3 regions of the Massilia sp. WG5 genome follow, and region 3 is predicted to be linked to each of the others. Evidence: predicted binding sites of a transcription regulator. Region 3 holds the regulator's gene; each other region holds the start of a gene.
The links. The regulator sigma-54, encoded in region 3, starts transcription at its own class of promoters, with help from an activator protein. The targets are predictions, from matches to a motif close to TGGCANGNAANCTGCTTT.
Positions count from the first base shown of each region.

Region 1: the regulator sigma-54 is predicted to act here: its motif matches at 4,001-4,018, upstream of AM586_RS09255 (PEP-CTERM sorting domain-containing protein).
Region 2: the regulator sigma-54 is predicted to act here: its motif matches at 2,427-2,444, upstream of prpB (methylisocitrate lyase).

Region 1 is NZ_CP012640.2:2,083,834-2,089,880, forward strand. It holds gene rpiA (ribose-5-phosphate isomerase RpiA) at 1-344, opposite strand, end outside; gene AM586_RS09245 (VOC family protein) at 494-973, shown strand; cyclic di-GMP riboswitch class I at 1,198-1,284, shown strand; gene AM586_RS09250 (S8 family serine peptidase) at 1,376-3,172, shown strand; gene AM586_RS09255 (PEP-CTERM sorting domain-containing protein) at 3,258-3,950, opposite strand; gene AM586_RS09260 (hypothetical protein) at 4,170-4,667, opposite strand; gene AM586_RS09265 (hypothetical protein) at 4,772-5,350, opposite strand; gene eda (bifunctional 4-hydroxy-2-oxoglutarate aldolase/2-dehydro-3-deoxy-phosphogluconate aldolase) at 5,369-5,995, opposite strand; gene edd (phosphogluconate dehydratase) at 6,020-6,047, opposite strand, start outside.
Region 2 is NZ_CP012640.2:5,207,900-5,213,946, forward strand. It holds gene AM586_RS23220 (cation acetate symporter) at 1-469, shown strand, start outside; gene AM586_RS23225 (M20/M25/M40 family metallo-hydrolase) at 600-2,219, opposite strand; gene prpB (methylisocitrate lyase) at 2,491-3,381, shown strand; gene prpC (2-methylcitrate synthase) at 3,406-4,572, shown strand; gene AM586_RS23240 (GNAT family N-acetyltransferase) at 4,572-5,117, shown strand; gene acnD (Fe/S-dependent 2-methylisocitrate dehydratase AcnD) at 5,114-6,047, shown strand, end outside.
Region 3 is NZ_CP012640.2:3,957,283-3,963,329, reverse strand. It holds gene AM586_RS17710 (enoyl-CoA hydratase/isomerase family protein) at 1-1,053, opposite strand, end outside; gene hpf (ribosome hibernation-promoting factor, HPF/YfiA family) at 1,153-1,530, opposite strand; gene AM586_RS17700 (RNA polymerase factor sigma-54) at 1,593-3,077, opposite strand; gene lptB (LPS export ABC transporter ATP-binding protein) at 3,080-3,859, opposite strand; gene lptA (lipopolysaccharide transport periplasmic protein LptA) at 3,856-4,446, opposite strand; gene lptC (LPS export ABC transporter periplasmic protein LptC) at 4,475-5,083, opposite strand; gene AM586_RS17680 (HAD family hydrolase) at 5,097-5,630, opposite strand; gene AM586_RS17675 (SIS domain-containing protein) at 5,630-6,047, opposite strand, start outside.

The sequences.
Region 1 (6,047 bases), 1.9 Mb from region 3:
CAGACGAAACTCTTCGACACCGACGCCACGATCTTCTCGCGCGTCAGGGCCGCGCCGCCGCCCTTGATCATGCTGCCTCCGGCATCGATCTCGTCGGCGCCGTCGACGTAGACGGAAATCGATTCGACGTCGTTCAGGTCACGCACGTCGATGCCGTGGCTGCGCAGGCGCGCTGCGGTGGCTTCCGACGACGCGACCGCGCCCTTGATGCGGTCCTTGATCTTGCCGAGTTCGTCGATGAAATAGTTGGCGGTCGAGCCGGTGCCGACGCCGATGATTTCGCCGTCGACCACGTAATCGATGGCAGCGCGGGCCACGGCCTGCTTGAGTTCGTCCTGGGTCATGATGATCTTGGTAGGTGAGAAATGCCGACATTTTAACGGATGCGCGAACGCAGATGCTGCAAGCGCTTGCAAGCCTTGCCGGGAGCAAGACTGCTAGACTGGCCTGCCTTTCATTGTCGACATCGATCCCACTACCTGAGGAGACGAGCATGGCCAGCAAAAACACGATTTGCCTGTGGTTCAAGGGCGATGCCCTGGATGCAGCGACGTTCTACGCCGCGACCTTTCCGGACAGCGCAGTCAAGGCGGTCCACCGCGCGCCCGGCGACTATCCCGCCGGCAAACAAGGCGATGTGCTGACGGTCGAGTTCACGGTGATGGGCATCCCCTGCCTCGGCCTGAACGGCGGACCCGGCGTCACGCACAGCGAAGCCTTCTCCTTCCAGGTCGCGACCGATGACCAGGCCGAAACCGACCGCCTCTGGAATGCAATCGTCGGTAACGGCGGGCAGGAAAGCGTGTGCGGCTGGTGCAAGGACAAATGGGGCCTGTCGTGGCAGATCACGCCGCGCGTGCTGTCCGAGTCGATCGCCGATCCCGATCCGGCGGTGGCCAAGCGCGTGTTCGAGGCGATGATGACGATGACGAAAATCGATGTGGCGGCGGTCGAGGCGGCGCGGCGCAACTGAGGGCACGCGCGGCGCCAGTTACAAAAGCCGCAATACCAGATTCCATTTAATTAACAGTCATTAAATTTCCGACAAATCCGTCAAAATCGGCGCCTTACAGCAAGGCAAGGACGCCGATTTACCATGCCAATTTGTTGATTTGTTTCCACAAGGAACATAAATTCTACGTTTCCAGTAAGAAATTAGTTGTAACCAGGAAATGACGTAGATATACTCGGTTCATCATCTGCAAAGGGCAAACTCCGCGAAAGTGGAGGACGCAAAGTCAACGGTCTAAAGGGCGCGAGCCCCATGACGGCAGGACTGCCAGACACCGATCTTTCGAGCACGGGGCATTCTGCCGCGCTCGCGAAGCGGCCTGCCAGCCATCCTGCCTTTATCAACCATAAACAGGATATCGCCATGCACACTGCTTCGAACCAGATCGCTTCCTTCCGCAAATCTTCCATCCTGGCCGTCGCCGTGATCGGCGCCCTGATGGCCGCATCCGGCGCCAGCATGGCCGCCCCCAAGGATGCGTATGCGCGTGGCCGCGTGATCATCGAAGCGCGTCCGGGCCTGTCCGATACGGCCCTCGACAACATCCTGAAAGAGCACGGCGGCAAGCGTCGCAAGCTCGGCCAGAGCCGCATGTACGTGGTCGACCTGCCGGGCAACGCGTCGGAGACCGCGGTCGCGGCTGCCCTGTCGCACCGTCCGGAACTGAAATTCGCCGAACTCGACCGCGTGGTCCAGGCCACCGCGACCGCCAACGATCCCTACCTCGGCAGCGAGTGGCATCTCACCCAGGTCGGCGCCACGAGCGCCTGGGACACCACCCAGGGCGCGGGCGTGACGATCGCCATCCTGGATTCCGGCATCAACGTCAACCATCCCGACCTGGTGAGCCGCCTGGTCCCGGGCTACAACTTCTACAATAACAATACCGACCTGACCGACGTGTGCGGCCACGGCACCGCGGTGGCCGGCGTGGCGGCGGCGAGCACCAACAACGCGACCGGCGTGGCCGGCGTGGCCGGCGCGGCCCGCCTGATGCCGATCCGCGTCGCCTTCAGCGACAGCACCACCGGCGGCTGCACCGCCTATTACAGCACCATCGCCAGCGGCCTGACCTATGCCGCCGACAACGGCGCCCGGGTCGCCAACATCAGCTACGGCGGCGTCGCGGGCAGCAGCACCATCATGAGCGCGGCCAAGTACATGAAGAGCAAGGGCGGCCTGGTGTTCGTCTCGGCCGGCAACAGCAATATCGACGAGAACATCAGCACCGACGGTTCGATGATCGCCGTCTCGGCAACCACCACCAACGACGCCAAGGCCAGCTTCTCGAGCTGGGGCAACTTCGTGACGCTGTCGGCACCGGGCACCGGCATCATCAGCACGGACAGGAACGGCGGCTACTCGACCTGGCAAGGCACCTCGTTCTCGAGCCCGCTGAGCGCCGGCGTCGCCGCGCTCGTCATGGCAGCGCGCCCCGACCTGAGCGGCGAGCAGGTGCAGTCCATCCTGTATTCGACCGCGGTCGACCTCGGCGCCGCCGGCCTCGACCCGGTGTTCGGCTACGGCCGCGTGAACGCCGCCGCCGCCGTCCGCGCCGCGGCAAGTTTCGTGGTGCCGGCCGATACGACCGCGCCGACCGCTTCGCTGGCCGCCCCGCTCGCCGGCAGCACGGTGTCGGGCGCGGTGCCGGTGACGGTCAATGCCAGCGACAACGTCGGCGTGGCGCGGGTCGACCTGGTCGTGAATGGCACCGTGGTCGCCACCGACACCACGGCGCCGTTCAGCTTCAGCTGGGATTCGACCGGCGTGGCCAACGGCAAGGTCAGCGTAAGCGCTGTCGCCTACGATGCCGCGGGCAATGCCGGCAGCGCGTCCGCCGTGAGCGTCAACGTGTCGAACGTCACCACCAGCGTCGCCAAGGACACGACCGCGCCGGTGGTCACGATCACCAATCCGACCGGCGGCACCGTCAACGGCAATGTCTCGGTGAGCGTCAACGCCACCGACAACGCCGGTGCAGCGGGCATCAAGCTGACCCTGGCGATCGACGGCGCGACCAAGGCGCAGGGCACTGGCGGTTCGCTGGGCTACAACTGGAATACCAAGAAGATCGCGGCCGGTACGCATACCATTACCGTGACCGCACGCGACGCGGCCGGCAATACCAGCACGAGCTCGGTCAACGTGAGCTCGCGTTGATGACAGCGGCGGGCCACGGCCCGCTTGCAAAAACAAATATGGCGCCCTCGGGCGCCATATTTTTTGCCGCTTCAAGCCCGCAGCATCAGGCCTTGTTGCGCTTGCGCAGCGCCACCACGCCCAGCATGCCCAGGCCCATCAGGGCCAGGCTGCCCGGCTCCGGCACGTTGCCGCCTTCGCCGCCGCCCGAGCCGCCTTCGCCCAGGTCGCGCGCGAAGAAGACTGCATTGGAGTAGCCGGGGATCTGGCCGCCATTGTTATGCCACTGGATTGCCCAGCTGCCGTTCAGCGTTGCGCCGGCGCCGATCGTTTGATCGTCGAACAGGAAGGCCGTCGACGTGTTGCCGGCATGGATGTCGAGCACCAGGTCCAGCATCAGCGCGCCAGTGGTGGTGTTCTTAACAGTCCAGGTTCCATCCGCCGCCAGCGTCAGGATCAGGCCATTGCTGGTGACAGTGCCGCTGGTTTTTGCGATCTTGCCCAGCAAGGACCAGGGGGTCGAAGTATCCGTGGCATAGGCGTCGAAGGCGCTGCCGAAGCCGGAAGTGTTACCTTGGGGGCCCTGTGACGGGTTGACGTTAGAAAACGCACAGGCAGTGGACCAGGCGCTGTTCAGCGTCACATCGTCCGTGGTTGCATTGGCGACCGAGCCCTTTGTTACATTGATAACGCTGCAGCTTGCGCCAACTGGGGCTGCAAATGCCGCCGTACCGGCCAACATGCCGGTAGCGCAAAACAGAGAAACTGCCAGGTTCTTCACGAGTTTGGACCGGTTCATATTACCCTCATATAATTAATTAGGTGGGTCTGTCAGCAGACACGTAAATATTAGCAATAGACGTGCCTGCTCTTTAAGGGCTTGATTACATTAGATATTTTTATCACGGACGGTTACAAGACAGCGAAAATGTAAAGTTCGTCGACACGACAAACTTACCCTTCGTGAATAAAATAAATCGGCCAGGGACGGCGCAGCTTCATGCGCAGGACAGGCGGATCACTCCCCCGGCGGCAGGCAGCCGAACAGGCGCTTGCCCGGCCGGTCGCTGTCCCAGATCTGGTGCACGACGGCGCTGCCGTCATGCTGCTTCGCCAGGCAGAAGCGCGCTTCATAGGCCTGGGCGACGCCGCGCCCCTGGGCGGGGCGGGCGTCGATGCGCAGGTAGTAGACCTTGCCGGTTTCGAGCGCTGTCGCCCGGGTTCGCGGCAGCGATGCGACCTGGCCGCCGTAGGGCACGCACATGGAGAAGCTGAGGGGAAAGGTACGCTCGGGCGGCATGGTCATCTTCCACAGCAGGCGCTGGCCGTCGGAGACGGTCACGGCGTGGAAATCCGGCGTACCCGCGCGTTCTTCGCGCGGGCTGATGGTGAAGCAGGGACCGCCGCGCGGGCCTTCGCGGACCTCGGCGGCGCCGGTGCGCGCCAGGGCGGCCTGTACCGGAATCAGGGTGAGTGCCAGGGTGGCCAAGGCACCGGCGCGGAATGACGGCTGCATAAAATATCCCACAGGAAACAAACGTACGGACGACAGCCTACGTTGCTGGGCTCGAGCGGGGGTTGATTCGACGCAAGTGGTTTACACAAGCGTTTGGGACAGCGCTACGAACTTGGGTCCCCGCCTGCGCGGGGACGACGGCTCGACATGAACTTGCGCGCTCCGCCGCGCGGCAGTTGCCCGCGGTCCGATGGGTTGGCCAGGAAACCCGCCAGCACCTGTTCGTACAAGTCGATCCGGTGCGCATGGCGACGCTGGCGCACGACGCGCGGCAGGCGCAGGAACTTCAGCGCGAAATAATCGGCCAGCAGGTCGCCCTGGGCTTCCATGTTGTAGTCGGCCAGGCTTGCGCCTTCGCGCAGTTCGTAATAGTAGGAAAGACCGATCCGGATCGCGCCGCGCAGGCGGACCGGATAGCCGAGCTGGTGCTGCCAGACGTGCACCATCTCGTGCATGAACCAGTGGATGACTGTCGGATTGCCGAGGCTGTAGTCGGGCAGGAAGCAGGAGTGGTGGAAGTAGATGCTGCCGTTCGGGGTCATGGCGCAGTTCTTCGGCTGCAGGCCCAGGGGCAGGTAGCGGCGGTTGTGGACCCGCACGCGCGTGTAGTCGATGGCGCCGCCGAACAGCAGCGACGCCATCGCGATCTCGCCCGCGGTCAGCCCGCGCGCCAGGCGCCTCATGTGCGCCTCATGTACGCCTCAAGCAGCCGCGCGCAGGCCCGACGCGGCCTTGGCCAGGTCGGTGATCAGGTCCCAGTCGCCGGCCTTCATCGCGTCCGCCGGGGTCAGCCAGGAGCCGCCCACGCAAGCCACGTTCTTCAGGGCCAGGAACTGCGGCGCGGTCTCGATCGAGATGCCGCCGGTCGGGCAGAAGGTGACGTCCGGCAGCGGGCCGCCGATCGCCTTCAGCATGCCGATGCCGCCTGCCGGCACGGCCGGGAACAGCTTGAGCTGCTTGAAGCCGGCTTCGCGCGCCAGCATCACTTCGGACGGGGTCATGCAGCCCGGCAGCAGCGGCAGGCCGCTCTTTTTCGCTGCCTCGATCAGCGCCGGGGTCAGGCCCGGCGACACGCCGAACACCGCGCCGGCATCGCGCGAGGCGGCGAATTCTTCCGGCTGGGTCAGGGTGCCGACGCCGACGATGGCGCCTTCGACCTGGGCCATCGCGCGGATCGCCTCCAGGCCGTGCCTGGTGCGCAGCGTCACTTCGAGCACACGGATGCCGCCGGCGACCAGGGCCTTCGCGAGGGGAACGGCGTGGTCCGGATCGTCGATCGCGATCACCGGGATCACGACGGCCGATTTCATGATGTCGAGCAGGTTCATATCAGTACTCATCGTTGTGCTCTCTTACTTGGATTTACGGAACAGGAAGTCT
Region 2 (6,047 bases), 1.3 Mb from region 3:
CCAGCCGGCCCCGGGCAGCGAACTGCGCGTCTCTCGGATCACCACCATCGTCCTCGGCATCATCGCCGTGGGCCTGGGCTATGTGTTCGAGACTGTCAACGTGGCCTTCATGGTGTCGCTGGCCTTCGCGATCGCCGCCTCGGCCAATTTCCCGGTGCTGTTCATGTCCGTCCTGTGGAGCAAGTGCACCACCCGCGGCGCGACCATCGGCGGCTTCCTGGGCCTGGCCACCGCCGTGATCCTGACCGTGCTGTCGAAGTCGGTGTGGGTCGACGTCTTCCACAACAAGACCGAGATCTTCCCGTACACCTCGCCGGCCCTGTTCTCGATGATCGTCGGCTTCGTCGGCGTGTGGCTGTTCTCGGTCACCGACAAGAGCCCGCGCGCTGCGATCGACAAGGCTGGCTTCGAGGCGCAGGAAGTGCGTTCGGAGACGGGGATTGGTGCGGCGGCGGCTTCGGCGCACTGAGTAAGCAGCATCGTCGTTCCCGCGTTAAGCACCGTCGTCCCCGCGCAGGCGGGGACCCAAGTTCTGCATGCGTTACCTTAGCGCCGGCAACCTTGGGTCCCCGCCTTCGCGGGGACGACGGCGTTTACGCTCAGTCCTTCGCCGGATCCCGATAATGGAAAGGATCCGTCGCCGTCGGCTGCTTCGGCAACACGTTGCGCGGCATCGGGGTGTCGCTTTCGGCGGCCTGCAGCAGCACGGTGGCCATGATCACCGCGGCCTGGCGCAGGTCTTCGGTGCGCAGGTGGTCGAAGGTGTCGAGGTTCGAGTGGTGCACGCGCGAACCGTAGTCCAGCGGGTCCTGGATGAACTGGAAGGCGGGCAGGCCCATGCCGGCCATGACTTGGTGGTCGGTGCCACCGGTCTTCTTGGCCACGACCTTGTTCGCGCCCAGGCTGTCGAACGGCGCGAGCCAGCTGCGCAGCACCGGCATCGCCGCGAAATTCCCTTCCGCGTAGATGCCGCGGATCTTGCCGGAGCCGTTGTCGAGGTTGAAGTAGGCCGCCATCTCCTGGTAGCCCGGCAGCGGCGTGATCGGATAGGTCTCCCACATGAACTCGGGCAGCTTCGCCATCTCCGGATTGCTCGGGCGTGCGCGCGTGGCGATGTGCTGGCGGATGTAGGCCAGGGAGCCCAGCAGGCCCTGTTCCTCGCCCGACCACAGGGCGAAGCGGATCGTGCGCTTCGGCTTCACGCCCAGCTGCGACAGGATGCGCGCCGCTTCCATCACCACCACCGAACCCGCGCCGTTGTCGGCGGCGCCGTCGCCGGCCACCCAGCTGTCGAGATGGGCGCCGGCCATCACGTAGCCGGCCTGCGGGTCCTGGCCCGGGATCTCGGCGAGGATGTTATAGGCTTTGCTGTCGCGGTCGTCGAAGTGCACATTGCTGTTCAGTTCCAGCTTCACTTCGCCGACCTTGGCCAGGCGCGCCAGGCGGCGGTAGTCCTCGGCCGCCATCTCGACTTCCGGCAGCGAGACGGTCTCGCCCTTGCGGTGGAAGTAGCCTTCGCCCTGCACCAGGCCGCCGCTGCGGTAGGACATCTTCACCAGCGCCTGCGCGCCTTCAAGCGCCATGAAGCGGTCGATGTCGCGCGCCAGCTCGAAGTATTTTTTATACAGGTCGAACGACTGGTCCGGATCGTAGTGCGGCTGGTCGTAGGTCGACAGCTTGCCCAGTTCCGCCTCGTCGAAGCGCTTGAAGGTGGCGGTGGTGTCGTCCTTCGGATCGTCCGGATAGCTGACCAGCACGATCTTCCCGCGCAGCTTGCCCTTGTACTGGGCCAGGTCGCGCGCATGGCGGATCGGCGCGACCACGATCGGGGCGCTGATCGTGCCGCGGGTGGGCGGCGTCCAGGCCACCGGGATGGCGGTCAAGGCCAGCGGACGGGGCGCGACCATGCGCACGCTCGAGGATTCGATCCACCAGCCGCGGCCGAACTCGTAGCCTTCGGCGTGGACATTCTTCAGGCCCCAGCTGCCGAACATCTGCTGGGTCCAGTTCTCGGCCTGGCGCATCGCCGGCGAATTGGTCATGCGGCCGCCGATGCGGTCGCTCAGGTAGGCCGCGAGGCTCACGACCTGGCCGCGGTTGTAGCCTTCATCGGCGATGCGGTTGATGGTGTTGGCGTCGACCGGTTCGGCGCGGGCGCCGACGCAGGCCGCCAGCATGCCGGCCAGCGCGAGATGGCGGGCCTTGGGAATGTGGACCATAAATCCTCTTGGGTTTGTTATTGTCAAAAGAGAACTGCGTCGGCGATTCTACGCTTGTGCGAGCCCGGCCGTACCAGAAAGATTGCGGCTTGCCTGTTGCAGCAGGGTGTTTCACAATGAAACGTTCATGAAACGCAGTGCCCCGGATGCATGCCCGGGGCAGGCATAAGTGCTTGAAAACACGGGGCAGGGCGGGCGTGGGGGGCTTGGCACGCTGCTTGCATTAGCTTGACCGTATTCCCGTCAACGCATCATTGAAAGGTAAGAGGACATGAGCCAACTCTCCGCAGGCGCCACATTCCGCCTGGCCGTCCAGGAAGAACATCCGCTGCAGGTGATCGGCGCGATCAACGCCAACCACGCGCTGCTGGCCAAGCGCGCGGGCTACCGCGCGATCTACCTGTCGGGCGGCGGCGTGGCCGCCGGCTCGCTGGGCCTGCCCGACCTCGGCATCTCGGGCCTGGAAGACGTGCTGATCGACGTGCGCCGCATCACCGACGTGTGCGACCTGCCGCTGCTGGTCGACATCGACACCGGCTTCGGCTCGTCGGCCTTCAACGTCGCCCGCACCGTGCGTTCGCTGATCAAGGCCGGCGCCGGCGCCTGCCATATCGAAGACCAGGTCGGCGCCAAGCGCTGCGGCCACCGTCCGGGCAAGGAGATCGTCAGCCAGGGCGAGATGGTCGACCGCATCAAGGCCGCCGTCGACGCCCGCACCGACGATCAGTTCGTGATCATGGCGCGCACCGACGCGCTGGCCGTCGAGGGCCTGGACAAGGCCGTCGAGCGCGCCGTCGCCTGCGTCGAGGCCGGCGCCGACATGATCTTCCCGGAAGCGATCACCAGCCTCGAGATGTATGCCCAGTTCAAGAAGGCGGTCAAGGTGCCGATCCTGGCCAACATCACCGAGTTCGGCGCGACCCCGCTGTTCACAGTCGAGGAGCTGAAGGGCGCCGACGTCGACATCGTGCTGTACCCGCTGTCGGCCTTCCGCGCCATGAACAAGGCTGCCGAGAACGTGTACGAAGCGATCCGCCGCGACGGCACCCAGAAGAACGTGGTCGACACCATGCAGACCCGCGCCGAGCTGTACGACCGCATCGACTACCATAGCTTCGAGCAGAAGCTGGATGCGCTGTTTGCCCAGAACAAAGCCAAATAAATCACCGCATACGGAGACTTTCACATGATTGATCAGACCACGCAAACCGATACCCCGACCTTCAAGCCGAAGAAATCCGTGGCCCTGTCCGGCGTCACCGCCGGCAACACCGCGCTGTGCTCGGTGGGCCGTTCCGGTAACGACCTGCACTACCGCGGCTACGACATCCTGGACGTGGCCGACACCTCCGAATTCGAAGAGATCGCCTACCTGCTGGTGCACGGCAAGCTGCCGACCGTGGCCGAGCTGAAGGGCTACAAGGCCAAGCTCAAGATGCTGCGCGGCCTGCCGCAATCGGTCAAGGCCGCGCTGGAAGCGCTGCCGGCCGCCTCGCATCCGATGGACGTGATGCGCACGGCCGTCTCGGTGCTGGGCTGCACGCTGCCGGAAAAGGACGACCACAACATCCCGGGCGCGCGCGACATCGCCGACCGCCTGATGGCCTCGCTCGGTTCGGCGCTGCTGTACTGGTACCACTTCAGCCATAACGGCAAGCGCATCGAGGTCGAGACCGACGACGATTCGATCGGCGGCCACTTCCTGCACCTGCTGCACGGCCACAAGCCGAACGAGGAGTGGGTCAAGGCCATGCATACCTCGCTGATCCTGTACGCCGAGCACGAGTTCAACGCCTCGACCTTCACCGGCCGCGTGATCGCCGGCACCGGTTCCGACATCTACTCGGCCATCACCGGCGCGATCGGCGCGCTGCGCGGTCCGAAGCACGGCGGCGCCAACGAAGTCGCCTTCGAAGTCCAGAAGCGCTACGAGAACCCGGACGAAGCCGAAGCCGACATCCGCAACCGCGTCGCCAACAAGGAGGTCGTGATCGGCTTCGGCCACCCGGTGTACACGATCGCGGACCCGCGCAACAAGGTGATCAAGGAAGTGGCGCGCAAGCTGTCGTCGGATGCCGGCTCGATGAAGATGTTCGAGATCGCCGAGCGCCTGGAATCGGTCATGTGGGAAGTCAAGAAGATGTTCCCGAACCTGGACTGGTTCTCGGCCGTCTCGTACCACATGATGGGCGTGCCGACCGCGATGTTCACGCCGCTGTTCGTGATCGCGCGTACCTCGGGCTGGTCGGCCCACATCATCGAGCAGCGTATCGACAACAAGATCATCCGTCCGAGCGCCAACTACGTCGGTCCGGAAGACCTGCAGTTCGTGCCGCTGGCGGAGCGCAAGTGATGAACGGGACCGATGCCATGCTGGTGCGCCCCCTGGTCCCGGCCGACGCGGAGCAGTACCGCGCGTTGCGCCTGGCGAGCCTGCGCGATTTCCAGTGTGCCCACGGTCCCGACTACGAAGAGGCGCTCGCCCAGCCCTTGTCCTGGAGCGAAAAGCGCCTCGCCAGGCCGGATTATTTCTGGTTCGGCGCCTTCGACGGCGCGCTGGAGAATGCACCCCTGGCGGGCGCGATCTGCCTGCGCACCACGGAAGGCAGGCGCCTGCGCCATTCGGCCAGCCTGAACAGCCTCATGGTCCGCCAGGACTACCAGGGCCGCGGCATCGCGCGCCTGCTGACCTCGCACCTGATCCGTTTTGCCCGCTCGCTCGGCCATCTCCGCCAGCTCACGCTCGAGGTGAACGAACAGAACTTCCCGGCACGGCGGCTGTACGACAGCGTCGGCTTCCGGCAATTCGGCGTCGAGCCGGATGCCATCCTCCATGCAGGCAGGTACTACGCCAAGCAGCACCTGCAGCTCTCTCTCGTTTCACAAGATCCAACATGAACAGCCAATACCGCAAACCCCTGCACGGCACCAACCTGCATTACTTCGACGCGAAAAGCGCGGTCGAAGAGATCCAGCCGGGCGCCTGGGACGGCCTGCCTTACACCTCGCGTGTGCTGGCAGAAAACCTGGTGCGCCGCTGCGAACCGCAGGCGCTGGTGCCCTCGCTGAAGCAGCTCATCGAGCGCAAGCGCGATCTCGATTTCCCCTGGTTCCCCGCGCGCGTGGTCTGCCACGACATCCTCGGCCAGACCGCCCTGGTCGACCTGGCCGGCCTGCGCGACGCCATCGCCCTGCAGGGCGGGAACCCGGCCCTGGTCAATCCGGTGGTGCCGACCCAGCTGGTGGTCGACCACTCGCTGGCCGTCGAGTGCGGCGGCTTCGACCCGGACGCCTTCGACAAGAACCGCGCGATCGAAGACCGCCGCAACGAAGACCGCTTCGACTTCATCAACTGGACCAAGAAGGCTTTCCAGAACGTCGACGTGATCCCGCCGGGGAACGGCATCCTGCACCAGATTAACCTCGAGCGCATGAGCCCCGTGGTCCAGGTGAAGGATGGCGTAGCCTTCCCGGACACCCTGGTCGGCACCGACTCGCACACCCCGATGGTCGACGCGCTGGGCGTGATCGCGATCGGCGTGGGCGGCCTGGAAGCGGAAAGCGTGATGCTCGGCCGCGCGTCGTACATGCGCCTGCCCGACATCGTCGGCGTCGAGCTGACGGGTGCACCGCAGCCGGGCATCACCGCCACCGACATCGTGCTGGCGCTGACCGAGTTCCTGCGCAAGTCGAAAGTCGTCTCCGCCTACCTCGAATTCTTCGGCGAAGGTTCGGCCAGGCTGACCCTGGGCGACCGCGCCACGATCTCGAACATGGCCCCCGAATACGGCGCCACCGCCGCCATGTTCGCGATCGACGAGCAGACCA
Region 3 (6,047 bases):
CGGCCACACCGGCTCGAAGAAGCGCGCCACCATCTCCGGTGTGACGGCCTCGAGCGTCGGCGGGTTCCATGCCGGCGCATTGTCCTTGTCGATCACCAGGGCGCGCACGCCTTCCAGCACCTCGCCGTGCTCGAAGTTGCGGCGCACCAGGGAGCGCTCCATGCGCAGGCAGCCGGCCACGTCCATGCTGGCGCCGCGCACCAGCATCTCGCGCGTCACGGACATCATCAGCGGCGAGCGCTGGCGCATGGCGGCCAGGGCTTTCTGCGCGAAGGGGCTGGCGTCGCCGGCCAGCGACTCCATCACGGCCTGCACCGAGGATGCCGCGAAATGGCGATCGATCAGCGCACGCTGTTGCTGCAGCTGGCTGTCGCCTGCCTGCGCTGCGAACGGCGCCGCGAAGGCGCGGATCGCGGCCGGCAATTGTGCGCCCGGCGTGGCGGCGATCAGGTCCTGCAGCGCAGGCAATTGCGCAGCGGGGACAAACACGTCGGCCAGGCCGACGTAGAGGGCATCGGCGGCGCCGATGGTGTTGCCGGTCAGGCCCAGGTACATGCCGAGCGCGCCCGGCGCATGCGACAGGAAATGGCTGCCGCCGACGTCCGGGAACAGGCCGATGTTCACCTCGGGCATCGCCATCTTCGTGCGTTCGGTCACGACGCGCAGGCCGCTGTCCGGGCCGCCTTGGGCGATGCCCATGCCGCCGCCCATAACCACCCCGTCCATCAGCGCAATATACGGTTTCGGATAGAAATGGATCAGGTGGTTCAGCGCGTATTCTTCGGTAAAGAAGTCTTCCAGCAGCGCACTCCCGCCCGTCGGCGTGGCATGCCCGGCCTGGTGGAAGAAGCGGATGTCGCCGCCCGCGCACAGGGCTTTTTCGCTGGTGCTCTTGATAATGACGGCGTCGACGCCGGCCTCGTCGCGCCAGGCCAGCAGGGCTGCCGTCAGCGCGCGCACCATGTCCAGCGACAGCGAGTTCAGGGCCTTGGGCCGGTCCAGGGTAATGATGCCGGTGCCGTTGGCGACGCGGGTCTGCACGTATTCGCTCATGTCTCTTTGTTATTCATGAAATGGAAAACGGCATTCTAGCGCCCAACAAACGAAAAGGGCGCCAATGCGCCCTTAGTCCTTGCTGTGCCTGCGGAATGATCACGCTGCGGCGGCAGCTTCTCCTCCCTCAATGGACTCGTTGGATTCGTTGCTCATGCGTTTCAGCGGAGTGTTACTGTGATTCTGAAGCATCTGCTTGTACTTCTGGACTTGCCTGTCGAGGCGGTCCATCAGCATGTCGATCGCGGCGTAGAGGTCGTGTGCGGCGCTCGCAACGTGAACGATCTTCCCAGCAACGCGCAAGTTGATCTCGGCCTTCTGGCGTTTTTCTTTCTCGGTGAGATTGTCTATGCAGAGGATGACGTGGGAGTCGATCACTTGATCGAAATGGCGGGTGATGCGTTCAAGCTTGTTCTGTACGTATTCTCGGATTGCTGGGGTTACATCGAGATGATGTCCGCTGATAGTGAGATTCATACACACTCCTTTGAAGATGCGCTGCCAGGACATGCGCGCATCTTGCGCAGCTGGGCAGCTTGTTACAAGGATTTGCGAAGGCTAACGGGCGGGATCTTCAGCGCCTCACGGTATTTCGCGACCGTGCGGCGTGCGATAACCATTCCCTGTTCCCCTAGCATCTCCGCGATCTTGCTGTCGGATAAAGGGTTCTTGGGGTCTTCTGCTCCTGTGAGTTGTACGATAAGAGCCCGGATCGCGGTCGAGGATGCTTCGCCTCCTGCCTCGGTCGCGACGTGACTCCCGAAAAAGTACTTCAGCTCAAACATGCCGTGCGGCGTCAGCATGTATTTCTGCGTTGTGACGCGAGAAATTGTGCTCTCGTGTAGACCTAGTGTATCAGCTATCTCACGTAAAACAAGGGGCCGCATGGCAACTGCGCCGTGGGAGAAAAAGTTCCGCTGGCGCTCGACGATTGCTTGCGCTACACGCAGGATCGTGTCGAAGCGCTGGCGCATGTTCTTGATGAGCCACTTCGCTTCTTGCAATTGTGCATTCAGCTGCGACTCCGATTTTCCCTGCTTCATCAAGGCAGCGTAGATGCTGTTCACGCGCAGGCGCGGCATCACTTCCGGATTCAGCTGCACGCTCCAGCCGTCCTTCGCGCGGCGCACGATCACGTCCGGCACCACGAAGTCGGAGACGTCGGAAGCGAAGGCCGCGCCCGGATGCGGATTGCACTGGCGGATCACGGCCTGGGCTTCGCGCAGGTCTTCGTCGTCGCAGTCGAGGGCCTTCTTGAGCTTGTTGAATTCGCGCTGCGCGAACCAGGTCAGGTAGCGTTCGACGATGGTCAGCGCCATGCGCCGCGTCACCATCGGCACGCCGGGCATGCGGCGGATCTGCAGCGCCAGGCATTCGGCGGCGCTGCGGGCGCCGACGCCGGGCGGGTCCATGCTCTGCACCAGCGACAGGGCCGTGCGCAGTTCGTCGAACTCGATCTCCAGTTCGGGCGGCATGCGCGCATGCAGCTCGTCCAGCGATTCCTCGAGGTAGCCGTTGTCGTCGAGGGTATCGACGACGATCTCGACCAGCGCGCAGTCGCGCGGCGAGATGCAGGTCAGGCGCACCTGTTCCATCAGGTGTTCACGCAGCGAGACCGGGCTGGCTTCCAGCTGCGGGCGGCCGTCTTCGTCCTCGCCGCCGTTGCCGGAGCGGCCCGGCTCGCCCCATTCCATGTCGTGCTCGGCGCCGCCGGCCTCGCCGCTGTCGCCGCCCTCGCCCTCGCCGCCGGCGTTGTCCTTGCCCTCCTCGCCCTGGCTCTGGGCGGGCGGCGCGTCAGGCGTGGTGGAGGTCGAGGCGCCGTTGTTGATGGCGCCGTCCGCCAGCAGGCGCACGGAGCGGTCGAGCGGATCGTCGAGGCGCTCGAGCAGCGGATTGTCGCTCAGTACCTGCTCGATCTCCTGGTGCAGCTCGAGAGTGGACAGCTGCAGCAGCCGGATCGACTGCTGGAGTTGCGGCGTCAGCGCAAGGTGCTGTGATGTCTTGAGTTGCAGCGTCTGTTTCATGGCTACATCCGGAAGTGTTCACCCAGGTAGACGCGGCGGACCGATTCGTTGGCGATGATATCGTCAGGACGTCCGGAAGCCAGCACCGCGCCCTGGTTGATGATATACGCGCGATCGCAGATGCCAAGCGTCTCGCGCACATTGTGGTCGGTAATCAGCACGCCGATCCCGCGCTCCTTCAGGAAGCGCACGATGCGCTGGATCTCGATCACCGCGATCGGATCGACGCCGGCGAAGGGTTCGTCCAGCAGCACGAAGCGCGGGTCGGTCGCCAGCGCGCGCGCGATCTCCACGCGGCGCCGCTCGCCGCCCGACAGCGACAGCGCCGGGTTCTCGCGCAGCTTCTCGATCTGCAGGTCGGCCAGCAGCTCGTCCAGGCGTTCCTGGATGCGCGCCTTGCCCAGCGGCTTGCCGTTCTCGCGCTGCAGTTCCAGCACGGCGCGGATGTTCTCCTCCACCGTCAGCTTGCGGAACACCGAGGCTTCCTGCGGCAGGTAGGACAGGCCCAGCATGGCGCGCCGGTGGATCGGCAGGCTCGTGATGTCGGTGCCGTTGATGACGATGGAACCGGCGTCGGCCGGCACCAGGCCCACGATCATGTAGAACGAGGTGGTCTTGCCGGCGCCGTTCGGGCCGAGCAGGCCGACCACCTCGCCGCAGGCGACCTGCAGCGAGACGTCGCGCACCACCAGGCGCTTGCCGTAGCTTTTCTGCAGCCCCTTGACGACCAGGGTGCTGCCGGCGCCGGTGACGGCGGCGGCGTCTGCGTGGACATCCATCATTGCTTGGCTGCTCCCGACGGTGCTGCGGCCGGCGCCGCAGCGGGTGCCGCAGCGGGCGGACTACGGCGCGGTGCGATGATGATGGTGCTGCGCCCGCCGCCCGGCTTGCTGTCGCCGCTGGCGTCGTTGTGCACGTTCGCCTGCTCGGTGCGGTTGTCGTAGGAGATGAAGGGGCCGTTCACTTCGCTCGTCATGCGCTTGCCTTCGAGCTGCTTGACGACGGCGTTCGAGAACAGCTTGACCACTTCGGTGCGCTCGTCGTATTCGATACGCTGGGCCTGGCCCTCGGTCCACAGGTCGGGCCCGCCGTCGCGCTTCTGGCGGAAGCTCGCGATTTTTCCTGGCGCGGCGGTCAGCACCAGGATCATGTAGCCTTCCGGCGATTCCTTCATCACGGCCTTGTCCGACTTGATCAGCAGCGTGCCGCGCGTCAGCACGACATTGCCGGTCAGGGTGCGGGTCTGGGTGACCTCGTCGAGGTGGCCGTTGTCGAAGTCGACCTGGGCCTGCTTGAGCGAATCAGCGCGCTCCGCGCTGGCGGTAAGGCTTGCCAGCGAGAGAGCGGCGACGGCGAATATTTTTTTCATTGGATGCGAATCCTTTCAGGTTGTCCTGTCAGCGTGCGCTACGCGGCGGATAAATAATGCGGCCGCGCCCGCCCAGGTCCAGCTGCTGCGTGGCGTTGTTGGCCACCATGCCGACGCCGGTCGCGGAAGCGGCGCCGAGCGTCATCTGGATCGGCTTGTCGGTCTTCGAGATCTCCTCGTCCGGCAGCACGGTCAGCGCCTCGGTGCGGATGCGCATGGGCTGCGTGGTCGCGCTGCCCGGACGGGTGATGTCGACGTTGCCGACCAGGTCGATCTGGTTCTGGTCCTGGTTGACGTGCGCGGTGTCCGCCGTCATGGTCATGTGCGGATGGTCCACGCTCAGGCTCTGCACCACCGGCTTGTCGATCACCGAGGTGTTGTTGGCCGGTCGGTGGGTCAGGCGCTCGCCCGAGATCACGTAGCGCGGCTGGCCGGTTTCCGACATGCGCACGAAGCTGAAGTTGTCGATGATGTAGTCGGGATCGTTGCCCACGTTGACGTTGTGCACATCGTCGCCACCGCGCATCACCTGCACCAGCCAGAAGCTGCCGAAGGCGAAGAACAGCGCCGCCAGCATCAGGGCCAGCAGGCGCCAGCGGTGCGCGGTACGCTTGTTGACGTAGGTGGTGGTCGCCATGGCTTGCGTGGGATTATCCAAAATACGGCGCCATTGCCTGTTCGTAGCTGCCCTGGGCGCGCATCAGCATGTCGCAGACTTCGCGCACGGCGCCGCGGCCGCCCGGGTTCTTCGTGACGTAGTGGGCGCGGTACTGCACTTCCGGATGGCCGCTCGGCACCGTCACCGCAAAACCGACCCGGGTGAACAGCGGCAGGTCGATCACGTCGTCGCCGATGTAGCCGCACTGCTCAGCCGTCACGCCGGTCCTGGCGAGCAGGTCGGCGAAGGCGAGGCGCTTGTCGTGCTGGCCCTGGAACACGTGGGTGATGCCCAGGTCGGCCGCACGCTTCACCACGATCGGCGAATTGCGCGCGCTGATGATCGCGGTCTGCACGCCGGTGCGGTTCAGCAGCTGGATGCCGAGGCCGTCCAGCACATAGAAGGTCTTGGTGACTTCGCCGTCCGGGCCATAGGTCAGGCTGCCGTCGGTGAGGACGCCGTCGACGTCGAAGATCATGACCTTCACGCGCGCCGCACGCTGCATGTGTTCCAGTTGCGTCACCATCAGATCACCTTGGCACGGGTCAGGTCGTGGATGTGCAGGGCGCCGACCAGCACGTCGTCGGCGTCGGTTACCAGCATCTGGTTGATGCGGAATTCCTCCATCACGGCAACGGCGTCGACCGCCAGCTGTTCCGGATGGACGCGGCGCGGGTTCGCGTGCATGACGTCGCGGATCGTCACATTGCTGAAGTCGTGGGTCTTCTCGATCAGGCGGCGCAGGTCGCCGTCGGTGAACACGCCGAGCGGGCGGCCGGCATCGTCGACGATCGCGGTCATGCCCATGCCCTTCTGCGAGATTTCCAGCAGGGCTTCGGTCAGCGGCGCTTCCGGCTTGACCTTCGGCACCGCGTCGCCGCTGCGCATCACGTCGCGCACGTGGGTCAGCAGGCGGCGGCCGAGCGCGCCGCCCGGATGCGAC